Regions from separate parts of the Sporosarcina sp. Y838 genome, predicted to be linked through region 2. Evidence: riboswitches for the same ligand, from Rfam matches in the RefSeq annotation. Region 2 holds a riboswitch; each other region holds the start of a gene.
What was found. Region 2 has a riboswitch for S-adenosylmethionine ahead of AC1TO4_RS08015 (5-methyltetrahydropteroyltriglutamate--homocysteine S-methyltransferase). Riboswitches for the same ligand answer to the same signal wherever they lie in the genome.
Positions count from the first base shown of each region.

Region 1 (4,942 bases), on a different contig from region 2:
CTCGATAATACGGAACTTCAAGAAATTGCCGATAAATATGGTAAATCCATAGCCCAAGTCATTTTACGCTGGGACTTACAAAATGGCGTTATCACAATTCCGAAATCGACGAAAGAACATCGCATCGCCGAAAACGCTACCGTGTTCGATTTCAAGTTAACAGCAGAAGATATGGCACGCATCGATAGTTTGAATAAGAATCATCGAGTTGGTCCAGACCCGGATAACATTAAATTTTAATATGAATTAACATAAAAGTAAGGGATCAAAACTATACAAGTTTTGATCCCTTACTTTGGTAATTAGATGAGTGGAAATAGTCAGTGTATAAACTGTGCATAGGCTCCATTCAAGGGCAGCCAGAGCCATTCCTTAGCGCAAGCGAAGTTAAAATGATTCTATATTTCAACAGACACAATAATCATTAAGAAAATAGACCGAGTTTTTCAATCCTTGCAATCGCTTCAATTATACGATCTTCTTCTACTAATAAGCCTACGCGTACATAACCTTCGCCATGTTTTCCGAAGGCGTGCCCGGGTGCAACGGCAATGTCCGCTTTATCCAATAGTAAATTGGTTAAAGACTCACTTGTATATCCTATTGGAACAGGCAACCAAGCGAAGAAAGAAGCTGTTGGGGCAACGACGTCCCAACCGATTCGTCTACATTCGGAAATTAGGACATTTCTGCGACCTTCGTAGAGGGATACGAGTTCATCTACACAATCTTGGCTTCCTGTTAACGCAGCCGCAGCCGCGCGCTGAACAGCCGGGAAAATATCAATGAATAGATGGTCTTGTAATAAGTTGATTGCTTCTATGATATCAGCATTACCGATAGCGAAGCCGACCCGCCAACCGGCCATGTTATAGGTCTTTGACAACGTGTACGTTTCAATGCCAACGTCTTTAGCGCCTTCCGCCTGTAGGAAACTGACAGGCTTAACGCCGTCAAAACCGATTCCACCGTAAGCGAAGTCGTGAAGGATGGCAATATCATTGGCTTTTGCCAATGCAACCGTTTCTTCGAAGAAAGGTATATTGGCAGTTGCGCTGGTTGGATTGTTCGGGTAGTTCAGATACATTAATTTTGCTTGTTTTTTTTGTTCTTCCGTTAAGGCATTATAATCAGGTAAAAAATCATTCTCAGCTACCAATGGCATTAAATCATATTTAATGTTTGCCAAGCTTACACTTGATAAATAATCGGGATATCCAGGATCCGGAAGCAAAAGTAATTCACCTTCGTTCATTATGGCAAGCGGTAACTCAACCAAGCCGGGTTTTGTACCAAATAGAATTGCGACTTCTGTTGTCGGGTCAATTTGAACATCGTATTCTCGCTTATAAAAGTCGGCAACCGCCTGTTTTAATTCGGGCGTTCCTCTGAACGGGGAGTACCCGTGTGTTGCTGGATCTTCAACCGCTTCTTGAAGTGCTTTTACAATGTGAGGTGGAGTAGGTTGATCGGGGTTACCACGCCCCAAGTTAATAACGTCTCGACCTTCCGAAAGAGCTTCTTCAACATTTCGTACAAGTGATGCGAAAAAGTGCGGCGGTAAGTTTTTTAATCGATTTGATAGTGCCATTTAATAACCCCGTTTTCTATATAGTAAAAAACTATTATTTTAAGGTTAGTATACATGGAATGCAACTTAATTGACAATACTTCCGAAAAGGATAGCATGATGATAGGTTGACAAATTAATTAGAAATGACTACTATTAATGGTATATCATCAAAACAATAATATAATGGTACTTATCAAGAGAGACTGAGGGATAGGCCCGATGACGTCCAGCAACCCCTTGTGTAAAGCAAGGAAGGTGCTAACTCCTACAGAGTGAACTTCATTCTGAAAGATGAGCTGAAACCTTTTTCGGTGCTTCTTTCTTATTATGAAAGAAGCATTTTTATATGGTCAGGCATCCAGAGATTTCATACTTCCATTTAAAGAAAGAGGAGATTTATATGATACAAATACAAAACGTGTCGAAAGTATATACAACAAAAGAGAGAGTTGTTACCGGCGTTGATAATGTGTCGTTAGACATAAACACAGGAGAGATTTTCGGAATCGTCGGTTACTCGGGCGCAGGGAAAAGCTCACTTATCAGATGCCTCAACTTATTGGAGAAACCAACGAGTGGAACGATTTTAGTCGACGGTTTAAATCTGATGAATCTAAAAGGAAATAAACTTCGTCTGGCGCGTTTGAAAATCGGAATGATTTTTCAGCACTTTTATTTAATCAGCCAAAAGACTGTATTTGAAAATATTGCATTTGCATTACGAGCTGCAAAAACATCTCCCGATAAAATAAATACACGGGTGACAGAGTTGCTTGAAATGGTCGGCCTTTCTGATAAGCGTGACGTCTATCCTGCACAGTTAAGTGGTGGCCAAAAGCAGAGAGTGGGCATTGCTCGTGCGCTCGCGAATAACCCATCCGTTTTGCTTTGTGATGAAGCAACTTCCGCACTCGATCCGAATACAACGCTATCAATCTTACGGCTTTTGAAAAAAATCAATAAGGAATTGCGTATTACAATTGTTCTTATTACGCATGAGATGAATGTAGTGAAGGAAATTTGCGATCGAATGGCGATTATGCAAAATGGCAAAGTGATTGAAGAAGGACAAGTATATGATATCTTTTCAAACCCTCAAGAAACATTAACCAAGGAGTTTATCAGTAGTGTCGTATCGTTTGATGTTCCATCAGCAATATTGAGTAGGTGTACGGGACAACTCGTTAAAGTTATGTTTAAAGGGGATGTGGCGGGCGAGGGAATTATCTCAGATATGGTCCAGCAATTTAGGGTACAAGGTAATTTCCTTCATGGCTCGATTGAATATATTCAAGAAATGCCTCTAGGTACTTTTTTAATGGAACTTAAAGGGGAAGATGACGAAATAGAAAAGGCCATTGCCTATATGTCATCGCGGGCTGCCCAAGTGGAGGTTATTGAATATGGGAATTGATATTCAACATGTTATGGAGCTTATGCCTGATATTACGAAAGCATTTGGTGAGACGCTTTATATGATAGGTATTTCTCTTGTCATCGCGCTAGTTATTGGACTGCCATTAGGAATCCTATTGTTCACCACGGAAAAAGGACTGTTTTTAGAGAACAGGGTATTGAATTCAGTTCTCGGTTTTATCGTCAATATGGTCCGTTCTGTTCCGTTCATTATTTTACTAGTCGCGCTGATCCCGTTGACTATTTTAATAGTAGGAACTCCGATTGGTCCTGGCGCAGCGAGCGTTTCGTTATCTGCTGCTGCGATTCCATTTTTTGCTAGAATCGTGCAGACTTCGCTACGTGAAATTGATAAAGGTGTCATTGAAGCTGCAATCGCGGTAGGTGCGACGCCATGGATGATTATCAAAGATGTGCTACTGCCGGAAGCAAAAACAAGTATTATTCAAGGTGTGACAATGACAGTCATTAGTTTAGTCGCCTATTCGGCGATGGCAGGCGTTGTCGGCGGTGGAGGAATCGGCGATTTAGCAATCCGGTTTGGTTATTATCGTTACGACAATACGATTATGGTTGTCACTGTCGTGATATTAATAATTTTTGTACAACTAATTCAATTTGCAGGAGATCGTATTTCAAAAGTTGTTGATAAAAGATGATAGGGAGAGAAAAAATTATGAAAAAGTTTCTATTTGTTGTAGTAGTCCTTATACTTGGAACAGTGCTTGCCGCTTGTGGTGGTAAAGAAGAAGCATCTGATGATAAATCCTTGAAGCTTGGTTCGACTGCAGGACCGTACAGCGATATGTTAAAAAAGGCGATTATTCCCGGACTTGAAGAAAAAGGATATAAAGTGGAACTAGTCGAGTTCAGCGATTATATTCAGCCGAACAACTCCTTAGCAAGTGGTGATATTGATGCAAACTTGTTCCAGAACACGACTTACTTGGAGAATGTTGTGAAAGAAACTAAAGCGGAATTGTCACCACTGATTATCGTTCCAACAGCTCCAATGGGGATATTCTCCAATAAATTCAAGTCTATCGAAGAAATTGAGGAAGGCGCAAAAATTGCCATTCCAAACGATCCTGTCAATGGGGCTCGTGCTCTATTAGTGTTACAAGACGTGGGTCTGATTGAATTCGATCCTAATGCAGAAGTATTAAAAGTATCCGAAAAGGATATCACAATGAACAAGAAGAACTTAGTATTTCAACCTATCGAAGCGGGACAGCTTCCACGCTCCCTTGATGGCACTGATTTAGCAGCCGTTCCTGGAAACTTCGCACTTGCCGCAAGCATGAATTTATTGGATGCGTTGGTTCTGGAAGATATGCTCGATATTTACAGAAATGTTGTTGCAGTAAAAACGGAAAATACCGATAAACAATTTGCTAAAGATATTATTGAAATCGTAGAGTCAGCAGAATTTGAAAAAGTGATTGATTCGGATTTTGAAGGTTTTGGTAAACCCGAATGGATGAAATAAGAATTTCAAAATAGATAGCAAAAAGCTGGCGAGACCATTACGGTTTCGTCAGCTTTTTTTGAATTTATTGTGAGACATTCGCCTTTTCATTTGCTTCGATATCTTGCGTCAAAACGATGAGTTCATCAATCAAATCCCCGATGTAAGCAATTGTGTCACGTAATGGTTGTTCTGTTGTAATATCCACACCTGCCATTTTTGAGAGTTCAGCAGGTGATTTTGTACCGCCCGCTTTGAGGACATCCAGCCATTCATCGACAGCAGGTAGACCTTCTTTCAAAATACGTTTAGACACTTGTGTGGAAATCGTAAGTCCAGCACTATATGTGTATGGATACAAGCCCATGTAATAGTGGGGCTGGCGCATCCATGTTAGCTCGGCACCTTCATTAATCTCTACAGTGTCCCCCCAGAACTCTTCAAGGACTCCGCGTTTAAAGTTATTTAAGACACCCGCATTGACA
Region 1 covers NZ_JBXCJD010000005.1:248,768-253,709, reverse strand. Annotated here, with positions in the region: gene AC1TO4_RS09505 (aldo/keto reductase) at 1-240, shown strand, start outside; gene AC1TO4_RS09500 (aminotransferase class I/II-fold pyridoxal phosphate-dependent enzyme) at 425-1,591, opposite strand; SAM riboswitch class I at 1,761-1,871, shown strand; gene AC1TO4_RS09495 (methionine ABC transporter ATP-binding protein) at 1,974-2,987, shown strand; gene AC1TO4_RS09490 (methionine ABC transporter permease) at 2,977-3,648, shown strand; gene AC1TO4_RS09485 (MetQ/NlpA family ABC transporter substrate-binding protein) at 3,666-4,478, shown strand; gene pepF (oligoendopeptidase F) at 4,543-4,942, opposite strand, start outside.
Region 1: linked by a shared signal. The riboswitch ahead of AC1TO4_RS09495 (methionine ABC transporter ATP-binding protein) and the one ahead of AC1TO4_RS08015 (5-methyltetrahydropteroyltriglutamate--homocysteine S-methyltransferase) in region 2 are both predicted to bind S-adenosylmethionine.

Region 2 (4,942 bases):
GGACAGCTAAACCCGGGTGATAAATTGCCATCGGAAATGAATTTGATGGAACAATTTGATGTTAGCCGACCTGTTCTGCGGGAAGCGCTTAGTTCTTTGGAGACCTTGGAAATCATTACAAGAAGGCCGCGCGGAGGTACGTTTGTAAATGATAGGGTCGGAAGTAATCCGTTTAAGGTAATGCTCGCCTTATCTATTAACAATGTTCCTGCAATCATCGAAGCGCGCATGGCGTTAGAGTTGGGGCTCGTTACGATTGCTGCCGAAAAGATATCGGATGAGCAACTTGAAAAGATCAAAGAAACAATTGATAGTATTCAAGAAAATACAGATAGTAATTATGGTCGTTTGGATAAGGAATTCCACAGATTGATTGCACAAAGCGCCGATAATCCAGTTGTCGAAGGAATGATAGATTCACTGCTCATCACGCACGAGAAAACAGATAGCTTAATCACCTATCGAGAGCCTGATATTACGATTGAGCATCACTTAGCAATCTATGAAGCGTTGAAAAAAAGGGATCCTTTTGAGTCATTCAAGCAGATGTATACACATTTAAGTTATGTGAGAAAGAAAATAATGGCAGACTATGAGGGGAAACAGTAGCTAGGAAAAGTTGTACACCCTAGCTTTTTTGTTTGCCTAACTTGTCTAAGGAAAAAGACATAATTAAAATCTTTTGTATATTCTGTATTGACATTCTATTTAAAGGCCTGTATTGTACTGGTTAACAACTAAATACGTAACTTTCTTATCCAGAGAGGTGTAGGGACTGGCCCGATGATACCTCAGCAACAGACTTTTTAAGTACTGTGCTAATTCCAGAAGCGTAAGTGTAATGCTTACTGCTTGGAGATGAGAAGAGCAAATAGCGAATTCGCCAAAACCTCTTCTATAAATTTAGAAGGGGTTTTTTGTTCTTTCTGGAGACCAAAGTTACCTTCAAAAAATGAAGGGAGAATTATTATGTTTTTGAAAAATTCATCAATTAAATTGAGTTATCAACAAACTTAGATAAAGTGCCCTCAAAAGACTCAGTCGTTTTTAACATCGTTCCGAAGCCAGAAAAAGCATCCGGATTTCCAGTCCGCTCATACGCGCGACTGCCGAAAGAGAAGGGAAATAACCCGCTCATACGCGGTACTGTCGTTAGAAAATAAATAAAGCCCGCTCATACGCGGAACTGTCGTAAGAAAAGGAAAATAACCCGCTCATACGCGATACTGCCGTAAGAAAAGAAAAAAGAGCCCGCTCATACGCGATACTGCCGAAAGAATAGAAAAAGAGTTCGCCCATTCGCGTCCTGTTCGGATAAAATCAAAATCCACTAAAAAACAGAAAGAAGGAATTTACTATGACAAATCAAGCGACAACACTAACGAAAGCACCATTCAGAGCGGACCACGTTGGAAGTTTACTACGACCGGATAACTTGCATAAAGCGCGCAAAGACTTTAAAGAAGGCACAGTTACTGCACAACAATTACGAGAAGTAGAAACACAGGAAATTAAACGGGTGGTTGATAAGCAAATTGAAGTTGGTTTGGAACTTGTAACAGATGGTGAATTTAGACGTACATGGTGGCATTTGGACTTCTTGGAGCATTTGAATGGAATTGAAGGATATGTGCCTGAGAAAGGTTACACATTTGACGGGATTGAAACTGAAAAATACGACGTTCGAAACACGGGTAAGATTTCATTTAACCCTAATCATCCATTCATTCAAGACTTTGTTGAATTCAATGAAATCGTTGGCGGACGTGCCGTTGCGAAACAAACAATCCCGAGCCCAAATCAACTCTTTAATATTGGAATCCGTGATGAAACGATTTACCCTGACATTGAAGAATTTGCAAACGATGTTATTCAAGCATACAAAGATGCTTTGAAAGCATTTTACGAAGCCGGTGTACGTTACTTGCAGTTGGATGATGTCTATATTGCCGGGCTATCTGCACCAAATATCCCGTTCAGTGACGGAGCTTATTCAAGAGAACAATTAATCGACTTGGCACTACGCGTCATTAATGGTGTGCTGGAAGATAAACCGGAAGATTTAGTCGTAACAACACACTTATGTCGTGGGAACTACCAATCGACGTGGGCATTTGAAGGAAGCTACGCACTGATTGCGCCAACGCTCCTTGCAAAAGAAAAAGTAGATGGCTTCTTCTTGGAATATGATGATGAACGTTCAGGAGACTTTAAACCATTGGATCATGTTCCAAATGGTGGAGCAAAAGTCGTGCTTGGTGTTGTTACATCGAAAAATGGACAAGTAGAAGACAAAGATGCGGTTATCGCGCGCATTCAAGAAGCGGCGCAATACGTGCCACTCGAACAGCTATGCTTGAGCCCGCAATGCGGATTTGCTTCAACGCATCACGGCAACAAATTGACAGAAGAACAGCAATGGGAGAAATTGAAATTCATTGTAGACGTAGCGAAGGAAGTCTGGAACTAAATTAAGTAAACCTGAACAAAGCTCATTTGCTTTGTTCAGGTTTTTTTTCATTCCACAGTAAATGGTACAGAAACAGATAACTCGTACAACGGCTCACCAAGCGGTAAAAATGTTTTCACAAGACGGTATTCGCCTGGAATCAGTGTCGCGCCGAGCGCGTCGACCGAAAAGTCTGGCGTGCTTTACTGCCGGCTGACAATACATTTCCATAGTCTTTGGAGGACGGATCCTTTAAGAACACAGCATCTGAATACTTAATGATAAATCAATGACCATCTTTATTTTTCTATATGTCAAAACTCACCCAATTGATAGTCGGATGAACTGGTATTTTGTACGACTGTCTTGATAATAGATGGTGATCCCAGGAAAGCATCTTCTTCAAGCGTAAGTGATAACCCTTCTTCGGATGCATGCATCTCTTGGTCAGGAACTGGGTAAGACAATGTAGAAATGGTAGATTCATTTCCGCAGGCGGTGAGAAGAGATATAAGGATAAGTACAATTGTTAGTTGTTTTTTCATAAAAGGGTACACCTCCACTTCTATCAAATCCCTTTGATTGTGGATAAACATTGATTGAAATCAAGTACTTGGTTGTGGATAAGTTGTAATAGTGAAAAAATACTATTTATGCACATGTGGATAGTTTATTACGTGAGAATGAAACTTCCCCCTCAGATTTCCGTATAACAAAGAAATGGGTGGTTTTGGTGAGAACAGATCTACGTGAACGGCAATTGGAACTGGCAATGAGACGGACGCAACGCAATCGGATCAAACGGCGGTTGGAAGGGGCTGAGTTGCAATTACCAGAAGCAATTGGAATGCGTGATAAATTCCACAAACAGCTGACAAAAGAACAACAGGATGTTGTGAAACTCGGAAAGTTTTCTTTCATGAATAAGATTAGTGAGTGGACGGGCACATGGGATGAAAAAATGGACAAGGAAATTTCAGAAGCTGCTGAGGCTGAATTGCAATACAATGAGGCTGAAAAAGTAGTGATAGATTTAGAGGCGGAAGCCAAACAACTGCGTGAAGACATGAAAAATCCAACTTTCTCTTATATAGATGAAGACTGGGCAGATTTTATGAAGGAAAAGGAGACATGGATTCGGCACAATGATTCCGTTGCACACAGTACACTGCAAAAAATTGCAGATGACCGGGTAAGGGTGCGTTCGCTGTGCCGCGAAATCAACGAAGCAAGCGACGCTGGTCAAAAAGCTAGCCTTGCACTTGATGCAGCACTGGATAAGCTTGGATCGGCGGAAGGTATGTCGGTTTGGGACACGTTTCTTGGCGGCGGTTTGATTGTATCAGCGCTCAAGTATTCCGAAATTAACAGTTCCGACGACCTCGTCCACCGCGCGCAACGTGCACTTCGCCATTATGAAACAGAATTGATGGACGTTCAGAATGCTGCGACTGAATCATTCATAGTAAATAAAAAGGATATTTTCACATTCACCGATCTGTTTTTTGATAATATATTTTCGGACTGGATGGTTCATTCACGCATTACGGATGCGAAAAGTAAGTTGAATGATGTGCTTCAAGAAGTGCGCAAAGTACAGGATCGGCTTGCGAGAAAATATGATGAATTGAATCATGAATTGGAACGATTGGATGTGCAGGAAACAGAAATTATCGAAGCTTGATAGATAATCCATGGTTGTTGAGGTAATTCGACAGACAATCATGGCAAACAAAAAATCCGTGAGAAAATCTCCTGATTCTTGAAGCAACGGGATGCAGGTAATGCATCCCACCACATAATGGAGCAAAATTCGAACACTCAATAGGTTTCATTCAAATGCCAAAAATTCAAGCCGATTGCCAAAAGGATCATGTGTGAAAAAGCGAGAACGGTCTTCGATTGGGGGCTCTTCGTTAATGATGTAACTAGCTTCTTCCAATCGCGATTTTAACTGATCAAGTGCATTCACTGTAAAACCGGGGTGCGCTTTTTTGGCTGGGATGAAGTCCTGCTGAATGCCGATGTGCACTTCGTGTGAACCAAACTGGAACCAGCAACCGCCGCGTGCCTTTAAGTTTTCCGGTTTTGGGATTTCCTGCATGCCAAGAAGGTGCCCATAAAACGTCCGAGCTGCATCCTCAGAACCGGGTGGCGCTGCAATTTGGATATGATCAATGCCTGTTAGAAACGAACTCATGATTCATCACTCCTTTGAACGTTGTACCTTCAGTATAGCCCTCATTCAACCGCGGCGCCATTCCTCATTTTGGACTACCAAGCATAAGTAATTCCTATTGACTTTATTGAAACCATTCAATTTTTCTTATCAGGATTAATTTCATAATTGCTTATTTACATTAAACACCGGTGACTAGGGCTTGAAAATCGTCATTTTCACTGGACTAATTTCGGCACTCTTTTCGGTTTCCTGTTGTGATTAATCGCCTGTCGCGTTCTTACACTATTCGAGTGAAAAAAGCAGTAGCTTTG
Region 2 covers NZ_JBXCJD010000004.1:289,082-294,023, reverse strand. Annotated here, with positions in the region: gene AC1TO4_RS08020 (FadR/GntR family transcriptional regulator) at 1-609, shown strand, start outside; SAM riboswitch class I at 752-865, shown strand; gene AC1TO4_RS08015 (5-methyltetrahydropteroyltriglutamate--homocysteine S-methyltransferase) at 1,358-2,470, shown strand; gene AC1TO4_RS08010 (hypothetical protein) at 2,764-2,994, opposite strand; gene AC1TO4_RS08005 (hypothetical protein) at 3,183-4,133, shown strand; gene AC1TO4_RS08000 (VOC family protein) at 4,281-4,649, opposite strand.

Region 3 (4,942 bases), on a different contig from region 2:
GGCAGCTTCTCTCCATTTCGGAGCATTTCTCTCACTTTCGTACCAGACAAGATTACATGGTGACTGGCATCATGCGGACATGTTTTAGGTGTTGCCATACTGTCGCATTTACTGCAATAAAAGCTATGTTCAAAAAACAATAACGTAATCCCAAGTTCCCCTAGCGTAAAATTACTAAAGATTTTCTGAGCATCATACGTACCGTAATAATTACCAACCCCCGCATGATCACGGCCGACTATGAAGTGTGTACAACCGAAATTCTTGCGTACCATCGCATGGAAAACGGCTTCCCTTGGTCCGGCATAACGCATTGCCGCTGTAAATACACCTAAAAACACATGCTCTTTCGCATAATAGTTTTCTAGTAAAACTTCATAGCTTTCCAAGCGCACATCTGCCGGAATATCATCGGATTTCGTTTCACCAACAAGCGGGTTTAAAAATAAACCATCTACAATCTCCAAAGCTGTCTTTTGAATATATTCATGTGCTCTGTGAACCGGATTTCTTGTTTGGAAACCAACAACTGTTTTCCAGCCAAGATCTTGGAACTTTTGTCTTGTTTCAATCGGGTCAAACAGATATTCCGAAAACTCATTCAATGGTCTCCGTTGAATCAGCGTTATCGTTCCACCAAGATAGACATTCGGACGTTCAAACAACTTCTTCACACCTGGATGCTCACGGTCCGTCGTTTGATAGACCAATTCAGCCTCTACTTCCTTATCGGGCGTGAAAATATCAGTTACTTCGAGTACACCGTAAACGATTTCGTCTCTCACTAATTTCACAAAGTTGCCAATCGTAATTTTTTCCGCATTCTTTTCTGTCGTAGGCAATGTAATTGGAATGGTCCAAGGCTCACCCGTTGTTAACCTCATCGTATGGACAACAGAATTGTAGTCTGCTTCAGTTAGGAATCCACTTATAGGGCTATACGCCCCAGTACCAATCAAGTCTAGATCACTGCTAGCAATCTCATCTAATTCAACTGTTTCAGTTAACCCTTCCAATTGAAAATCGGGATTCCAGCGATTAATTAATGTACCACCGTGCGGTTGACTTAAGCTCATATTAATTTCCTCCATTTAAGTTGATTTTTTGGTGTAATCCACACTCTGTTTTCATTTGATTTGCCCACCGGCCAGACCTTGAGCCTGACGTTGTATCACTTGGCGACGTACAGGGTACGCAACCGATACTAGGAAATCCTTGATCATGAAGGGGATTATAGGGCAATTTATATTTATCAACATAATCCCAAATATCGGTCCACGTCCAATGGATCAATGGGCAAACTTTAACTGATTGGAACGTTTCATCTTTATTCACAAATTCGGTTAGACTTCTAGACGGTGATTGTTCTCGTCGAAGCCCAGATAACCAAGCAGTCGCATTGCTTAGTGCCTCTCGAAGTGGAACAACTTTCCTCATATGGCAACAACGGTCTGGTTGTCTTTCCCATAGTTTTTCTCCATGCGCATCAGCCTGTTCTTCAACCGTTAAGGCTGGCTTTTTCATTTCTATATCGAGCTGTGGATAACGCGTTTTGATGTCATCGATGAGAGTATACGTTTCTTGAAAATGAAGCCCTGTATCCAAAAACACCACTTTTGCAGTTGGTTTTGTTTTCGAAATCAAATCAAGCATCACAATTCCTTCTACACCAAAGCTACATGCATAGACAAGATCAGCATCATATTCGTCATAAGCCCATCTCAAAACATTTAAAGCACCCTTTGATTCGTCGTCAATGTTAAACGTTTCAATAGGCTTAAACCATGTGTCATACGTCAGTTTCACCATAGAAACTTCTCCCCTCATAAAATTAATGATCTAACTTCTCTTTTTAAGACGAAGTTAACCATTCAATGGTTAAAGCCATCTATTGTTCATATGTTCGGAATTTTACGTTCAATTAGAATTCCCGTTCTATTTATGATTGAAATTAACAATATCTTTATTATTCCTATGTGTCAAGTCGGTTTAAAGGTATTCTATTCCTACAACTCCAAGAAGTTACATGTCTATTGGTTTTTTCAGATATATTTATTTTCGTTTAAATAATTTACGATGACTTTAACGGATTCTTCAACGCTTAGCTTATTTGTATCAATGGTGATTTCTGGGTCAACAGGTACGTCATAAGGAGCATCGATTCCTGTGAAATTTTTCAACTCTCCCAATCTGGCTTTCTTGTAGAGTCCCTTTGTATCGCGTTCTTCACATGTTTCTAAACTAGCCTTCACGTAAACCTCGATAAATTCATTTGGTTCGACGAGGTCACGCACTGTATCCCGATCTTCCTTGTATGGAGAAATGAACGCTGTTAACGTGAACAATCCTGCATCAATCATTAGTTTTGAGACTTCACCGATTCTACGAATATTTTCCGTGCGGTCATCTGGACTAAACCCTAAATTCTTATTTAAACCATGCCGGACATTATCCCCATCCAACCGATAGGTATGAATACCTTTTTTATGTAACGCTGTTTCTAACGCTACTGAAATCGTCGACTTTCCTGATCCTGAAAGTCCTGTAAACCATAGAATTGCACTTTTATGCCCCTTAGCTTCTTGGCGATTGTCTTTTGTTACCTCTGATTCGTGCCAAACGATATTTGTAGATTCTGTCATTATTTTCTCCCCCATTTTCTCTATTTAGTTTACAAAAAAAGACAACTTTTAAACCGATACAAATAATCGATTAAAAGATGCCTTTAGTTGTCTAATTAGCATGTATTCTATTACGTGGAAAATAAAAAACCACTTCTTAATAGTGCAAGAAGAGGTTAATTAATCGAACAAAAAATTTCTCTTCTTATCTTCTAAACTTTCGTTTAATGGAATTGGCACAGTACTAAACAGTCTGTTGCCGAGGTTTCATTGGGCCAGTCCCTCAACCTCTCTAGATAAGATATGAACTATTAAGTTGAGACCAATATTACATTATGAAAAAGACATTGTCAATGACTTATCAGATAATAAATTAAAGTCTATTGGTTTAATTGGTTTTAAATATCCTTCTTGTGTCGATAACAAAAAAGCTATCTATTTTTCATTTAAAGTTCTCAAAGAATACACGTATGACATCAGCCCCACCTATAAAGGTACCTAATGTACCTCCTAGGTTTGTGAGGACGACAACTAATAAGACTCGTGTTACCCTATTTGCCCAAAAACCTTTAATCGAAAATACATCTTCAGATAATCTTTCGAAATCGCCAACGCTTGGTCTACGGAAAAATGCCTGAACAATTCCGGATACCCACCCCGCTGCAATCAAAGGATGTAGGGTTGTTATTGGAGCCGAAACAAAGGCAGCCAAAATGGCTAGTGGATGTCCCAGTGCCGCAGCCGCACCAATTGCCGAAAGACTACCCGTCCACAATATCCAACTTAGCGCTTGGTCAAAACCCGCGGAAGGATTTGAAATAAAAGTATATGCAATTATAGAAAGAAGGAGCACTGGAATTGCCCACCCAATAATTTTAGGTAGTTTTGATTTGACGGGCGTTTGCGATAATGCTTGTAAATCATGCTCATTATGAATTTCCTTGGTAATCCCTGGAATATGTGCCGCCCCTAAAACAGCCACTACTTTTTTCCCCGGTGCATCTTTAATTTTCTGTGCTAAATACTGATCACGTTCATCAATTAAAGGCTCCTTTAGTTTCGGAAAAGTTTCTGTGAAATCGTTTAATACCGCATTTAAAGTGTCCTTTGATTTCATTTTTTCTAGGTCTTCTTCTGAAATGCTTTCTTTGCTGAATATACTATATACGACCGACGTGAGAAGTTGGCTTTTCCCCATAAAACCGATATTACCCCAAATTCTGGAGAACGTTATTTGAATATTACGATCGGCGAGCACAAGTTCTGCACCAACTTCATTTGCCGATTCAATCCCCTGAATCATTTCCTGCCCAGGCTTTATATTAAATTGTTTTGCTAAACGGTTTTGAAAGGAGGAAATTGCCAGATTCATTAAAAGTAAAGATGCTTTCTTTTCTTTTATTACCTTAAAAATATCTGTCTCCTTCCACTTGCTTCCTTCCATGATAGATTGATAACGTTGTTCATCCAATTCAATACAAACCGAATCAGGTCTCTCTCTGTCGATTACTTCTTTTACCTGATCTGCACTTTGCTTTGAAACGTGGGCTGTTCCAATAAGAATTAATTCTTTTCCATCTAAATTTATTCTCGTAATATTGTCTTCTTGCATGAACAAACATCCTTTGTAGAACTAATTTCTTATTAGTAACCTCAATCTAGTGATCACCAAAAGACGGTCTAATATTAATAATGAATCAGTTTGAAACAAAATTCAATTATATTTCATTATTAATTAAATATGAGTCATTCCACCAAGGAAAAATCGTTAGATAGAATATGTGAAATCCTTTGGCTAGACTTGCTTTAAAAAATTTTGCGTTCCTTGATCTTTAGGATATAGAATGCTTACTTGGGTTGTTCCTTCATTCACGATATTCTACGTCACAGTTAACACTTCTCCGATCAATTCCGGAACCAAGACAGAAACTTGTTCTTCAATTTGATTTGACGTTATGGTTAATTTTTATCACTTTCTCGTACAACTTCTTTAACCACTCCTTTTAACGTTCCATCTTTATCATTCGTAAATCTGAATAGAAAAAACCTCTTTTCAAAAAAGAAAAGAGGGCTAAGCAATCATCAACTGTTACTCTAATATTTCAAGATTTCACTCTTACTGGATTTAGCACTTTTCAATGACCGTTACCACACTACCCTTTGGCGTTTTCTATAAACTTTATTTTCTTTATAATTCTTTTCTCCTTCTTTTCCCATACCTAAATAATGTTCACGTACTTCTTCGTTTGATAATAGGTAGTTTGCATCGCCTTGCATTACAACCCGCCCACTTTCCATAATATAGCCATAGTCAGAAATTG
Region 3 covers NZ_JBXCJD010000006.1:14,168-19,109, forward strand. Annotated here, with positions in the region: gene sat (sulfate adenylyltransferase) at 1-1,076, opposite strand, end outside; gene AC1TO4_RS09905 (phosphoadenylyl-sulfate reductase) at 1,078-1,809, opposite strand; gene cysC (adenylyl-sulfate kinase) at 2,043-2,642, opposite strand; SAM riboswitch class I at 2,824-2,924, opposite strand; gene AC1TO4_RS09915 (TraB/GumN family protein) at 3,064-4,233, opposite strand; gene AC1TO4_RS09920 (ABC transporter ATP-binding protein) at 4,767-4,942, opposite strand, start outside.
Region 3: linked by a shared signal. The riboswitch ahead of cysC (adenylyl-sulfate kinase) and the one ahead of AC1TO4_RS08015 (5-methyltetrahydropteroyltriglutamate--homocysteine S-methyltransferase) in region 2 are both predicted to bind S-adenosylmethionine.

Region 4 (4,942 bases), on a different contig from region 2:
CGTTTGTTCCCATGGCAGATCAACATCCGTGCGGCCGAAGTGACCATACGCTGCCGTCTGCTTGTAGATAGGACGACGGAGATTAAGCATTTTAATAATACCTGCTGGACGAAGGTCAAAGAGTTCACGTGTCAGTTCCACGAGTTTACTCTCCTCAACGGTACCTGTTCCGAATGTATCAATCGAAATCGATACAGGTTGAGCTACACCGATTGCATAAGCCAACTGGACTTCACAGCGGTCTGCAAGTTCTGCTGCAACGATGTTTTTTGCAACATAACGAGCCGCGTATGAAGCTGAGCGGTCCACTTTTGTAGGATCTTTCCCCGAAAATGCCCCACCGCCATGACGTGCATAACCACCATACGTATCAACAATGATTTTACGACCAGTCAGACCCGCATCTCCTTGAGGTCCACCTATTACAAATCGGCCAGTCGGATTGATGTAGTACTTTGTTTCTTCATCAATTAAATTAGTTGGTACAACTGGATTAATAACGAATTCCTTAATATCACTTTGAATCTGCTCAAGTGTCACTTCAGGATGATGTTGTGCTGAAATAACAATCGTATCAATTCTGACGGGTATATTATTTTCATCATACTCTACAGTCACTTGCGTTTTCCCATCCGGTCTTAGGTACGAAAGTGTTTCATCTTTACGTACTTGTGCAAGTTTAAAGGATAGTTTATGGGCTAAGCTGATTGGTAATGGCATCAGTTCTGGTGTCTCATTACAAGCATAACCAAACATCAAACCTTGGTCGCCTGCTCCAATATCTTCAAGTTCGTCATCTGTCATTAATCCTTCACGCGCTTCAAGTGCTTGGTCAACACCCGCAGCAATATCGGCTGATTGTTCATCGATCGCAGTGAGAACTGCAGACGTTTCCCAATCAAATCCGTATTTCGCTCGAACGTAACCAATGCCTTTAACAGTTTCGCGCACAACTTTTGGAATATCGACATATGTAGTCGTCGTGATTTCACCTGCTACGAGTACCAGTCCTGTAGTGATTGTCGTTTCACATGCTACGCGTGCATTTGGATCTTCCTCCAAAATAGCATCAAGGATAGCATCTGAAATTTGGTCGCACATTTTGTCTGGATGTCCTTCAGTTACCGATTCTGAAGTAAACAGTCGGCGGTTAGTCATGTCTTTTCCTCCTTATATCCTACGAGATTGATACGGTACTCATATGTCCCATGTAGAGTCCTCCCGGATTCAGGAAAGACTACAAGCCACTGCGAGCTCTATACACGAGGATAAAGGGCTAAACAAATTAAAAAGCCCTTCGCTCACGTACTAATACATGAGGAAAGGCATGATTTTAAAAGCACCTTTCACTCTTATCATACAAGGACTGTGCCTTGCTACAGGTTTGGCACCTTTGCGCAGACAAATAAGTCATTGCAGGTTGCCGGGTTTCATTGGGCCTGACCCCTCCACCAGCTCGGGATAAGAGTATCCGTTCAACTATATATGCTACGAAAAAACTTGTTCCCTGTCAAATTTCTTTGCCGATTTTACAACTAATTGCTTGAGATTTTGATTAATATAGATTATTATTCTTAATGTGTTATACTATTTAAGAAATGTGATGACATGACACCCAATTATATGGGACTATGAGTAAAGGACGGTACATAATTATGATTACAGCAAAGATTAGCGACGATCTAAATAACCTTCTTTCCGGTGAAAATATAAAAATTCAACTTTCAGTACCACAACTTGTTGAAAAAGCGATATCACGTGGAGAAGCTCAACTGACTTCCGATGGAGCAGTCACGGCTCAAACAGGGAAGTATACAGGTCGTTCCCCTAAAGATAAATATATTGTCGAGGAAGCGTCCTCCAAAGACAAAATCGATTGGGGCAGCGTAAACCGTCCGATTTCATCTGATGTATTTGACTCATTATATAATAAAATGCTTACACACTTAAAAGTTAAAGACGAACTGTTCGTCTTCAAAGGATTCGCTGGTGCAGATCCAGCTTCACGTCTATCCATTCAAGTCGTGAATGAATTTGCTTGGCATAACCTATTCGTCCATCAATTGTTTATTCGCCCGACTGAAGTAGAGCTCTCGAAACACGAAGCGCAATTTACTATCATTTCAGCTCCTTCTTTTAAAGCGGATCCTGCAGTTGACGGTACGAATTCCGAGACGTTCATTATTGTGTCTATGGAAAAACGCATCGTTCTCATTGGTGGTACTGAATATGCTGGTGAAATGAAAAAAGCAATCTTCTCTGTCATGAACTACTTCCTACCTGAGAATGGCATCATGCCGATGCACTGTTCTGCGAACGTCGGCGAAGAAGGCGATGTCGCTTTGTTCTTCGGTCTTTCAGGAACAGGTAAAACAACACTTTCAGCTGACGCGAACCGCAAATTAATCGGCGACGATGAACACGGTTGGTCTGACACTGGTGTCTTTAACATCGAAGGTGGTTGCTACGCGAAATGTATCAATTTATCTCAAGAAAAAGAACCTGAAATTTTCGGTGCAATTCGTTTCGGATCAGTTCTTGAAAACGTTGTTATCGATCCAGTAACAAACATTCCTAATTACGATGATGGATCTTTGACTGAAAATACACGTGCAGCATATCCAATTCAAGCAATCGATAACATCGTTGACCCTTCAGTTGCAGGTCATCCAAAAACAATTATTTTCTTGACTGCTGACGCTTTCGGCGTACTGCCCCCTATTTCCAAATTAACGAAAGAGCAAGCAATGTACCACTTCCTAAGTGGTTTTACTTCGAAACTTGCTGGAACTGAACGTGGTATCACCTCACCAGAAGCAACATTCTCGACATGCTTCGGATCACCTTTCCTACCGCTTCCAGCGACAGTATATGCTGAAATGCTTGGGAAAAAAATTGATGAACATGACGCGCAAGTATTCCTAGTGAATACAGGTTGGACTGGCGGCGTATATGGTGTTGGTAAGCGTATGGATCTTAAGTATACACGCGCAATGGTTCGTGCAGCACTTGCTGGTAAACTAAATAATGTTGAAACAGAAATGAATAGTATTTTTGGTCTTGCAATGCCTACAGAGATTGAAGGCGTTCCGACAGAAGTATTGAACCCACGCAATGCATGGTCTGATGGAAATGCTTACGATCTTAAAGCAAAAGAACTAGCATCTATGTTCCGTGAAAACTTTAAGAAATTCGGTTCGATTTCAGAAGAGATTACGTATAAAGGCGGACCAATCGCATAAGAAGATTGCTCTTAGTCTATATCCGATAGACTAGGAATGGCGTAAAGACAATCAGATATAAACAGGGTAGCACATTTATTGTGCTACCCTGTTTTTTTATCATTATAATCAGTAATGATCTACTCACTGTCTCTTCATCCAACTCGTCAAATCTCTAACAAGCTGTGCATTCATGCCCGGTGGAATGAAATGCGTGTATTCTGGGAAGTACCATGTCTCGTATACTTTATTATGTTCACGCAATGCGTTCTCCAATAACACAGCCTGTTGGAATGAGACGTTCTCATCAATCATGCCATGAATGATAAGAACAGGTGCAGTAATTTCATCTACGCGAAACAGCGCTGTCCTTTTTCTGTATTCATCAGGCACGCTGTTCGGCGTTCCACCGATAACTCGCTTCATCATCCGCCGCATGTCTTTCCGTTCTTTGTATGTAAAAATGACATCGGAAACACCCGACCACGTAACAACCGAAGTAATATCATCACGCAAAATAGCGGTCCACAGAGCCATAATGCCGCCTCGTGAAAACGCGAATAAGTGAATCCTCTCGACGTTTGTCATAGGATTTTGTTTCAGCACGTCTACAGCATTCAACGCATCCTGACGATCGGCACCTGCGAATTCATCCCGACCTTCCCCTCCACGGTTCCCACGGTAGTAAGGAGCGAATACAACGAACCCTTGCGCAGCAAACTGGGCAATTCGAGCTGGACGAACCATTCCTATATGTTGCATACCGCCTCTTAAATAAAGGATACCTTCATAGGTTCCATGCGTAAGCGGTTGCGCCATAAGCCCTTTCACTCTCAGCCCATCCGAAAAATAAGTGATTTCTTCAAGATAAACGTTTGGGTTTGGCGAAGGATAGGCTTTCCGATGAATAATAGTGCCATCATAACTCACGTGCTTCCACCCACTTTCTTAAAGCTTCCATTCCCGTACCTTTCATATGAAAACTTAACTCATCACACGCGTCCAGTTCCTCACTTGTCATCCATGTAGCGCCATTCGTTTCGTAAAGTGTTGGATTTTCATCAATTTCTACAACGCTTCCCGTGAATACAGCTTTACAAAATGTGATATTGCTTCGAACGACATATTCCGCAAAATTTTGCACATCCGTAATTCTAACTCCGGTTTCTTCAATCGTTTCACGAATGGCCGCTTCTTCGATTGATTCCCCTTCTTCTGCTTTGCCACCTGGAAACTCGACACCACGCTCCAAATGACGAGTTAGAAGCCACTTTTCTTTATATTTCAATACAACAAGAACATGCCGAGCAGGCATACTAAATCGATTCTTTTCAAATGACAGCTCGACACGGCCACCGTTTACATCATTAAATGTCAGCATTAAAATCCCGTCCTTTCGTTCATTTTAACGAAGGACAGGATGAGTATCAACGAAAATAAGGAAGTTCTTCGATGAATCGCTTCGATGGCTCATCGGTGAACTCATGGATAAGTGCATAAATCCTCATCGTACGTTGATCGACCTTTTCATTATTCCGGCCATAATAATACGGTAAAAACGGTAGATGCGACCTAATAAAGTTCCGAATTTCAAGTTCATCTATCTGTGAAAATAAACGATTGAATACGGGAATATGTTCTTCTGTGATTTTAACTTCATACTCCCACGGTGAATCATCTGGGTGATGATATATTTGCTGATGTACAACTGAAACGTACAT
Region 4 covers NZ_JBXCJD010000023.1:11,490-16,431, reverse strand. Annotated here, with positions in the region: gene metK (methionine adenosyltransferase) at 1-1,158, opposite strand, end outside; SAM riboswitch class I at 1,350-1,468, opposite strand; gene pckA (phosphoenolpyruvate carboxykinase (ATP)) at 1,656-3,242, shown strand; gene AC1TO4_RS17605 (alpha/beta hydrolase family protein) at 3,366-4,151, opposite strand; gene AC1TO4_RS17600 (NUDIX domain-containing protein) at 4,141-4,602, opposite strand; gene AC1TO4_RS17595 (transposase) at 4,649-4,942, opposite strand, start outside.
Region 4: linked by a shared signal. The riboswitch ahead of metK (methionine adenosyltransferase) and the one ahead of AC1TO4_RS08015 (5-methyltetrahydropteroyltriglutamate--homocysteine S-methyltransferase) in region 2 are both predicted to bind S-adenosylmethionine.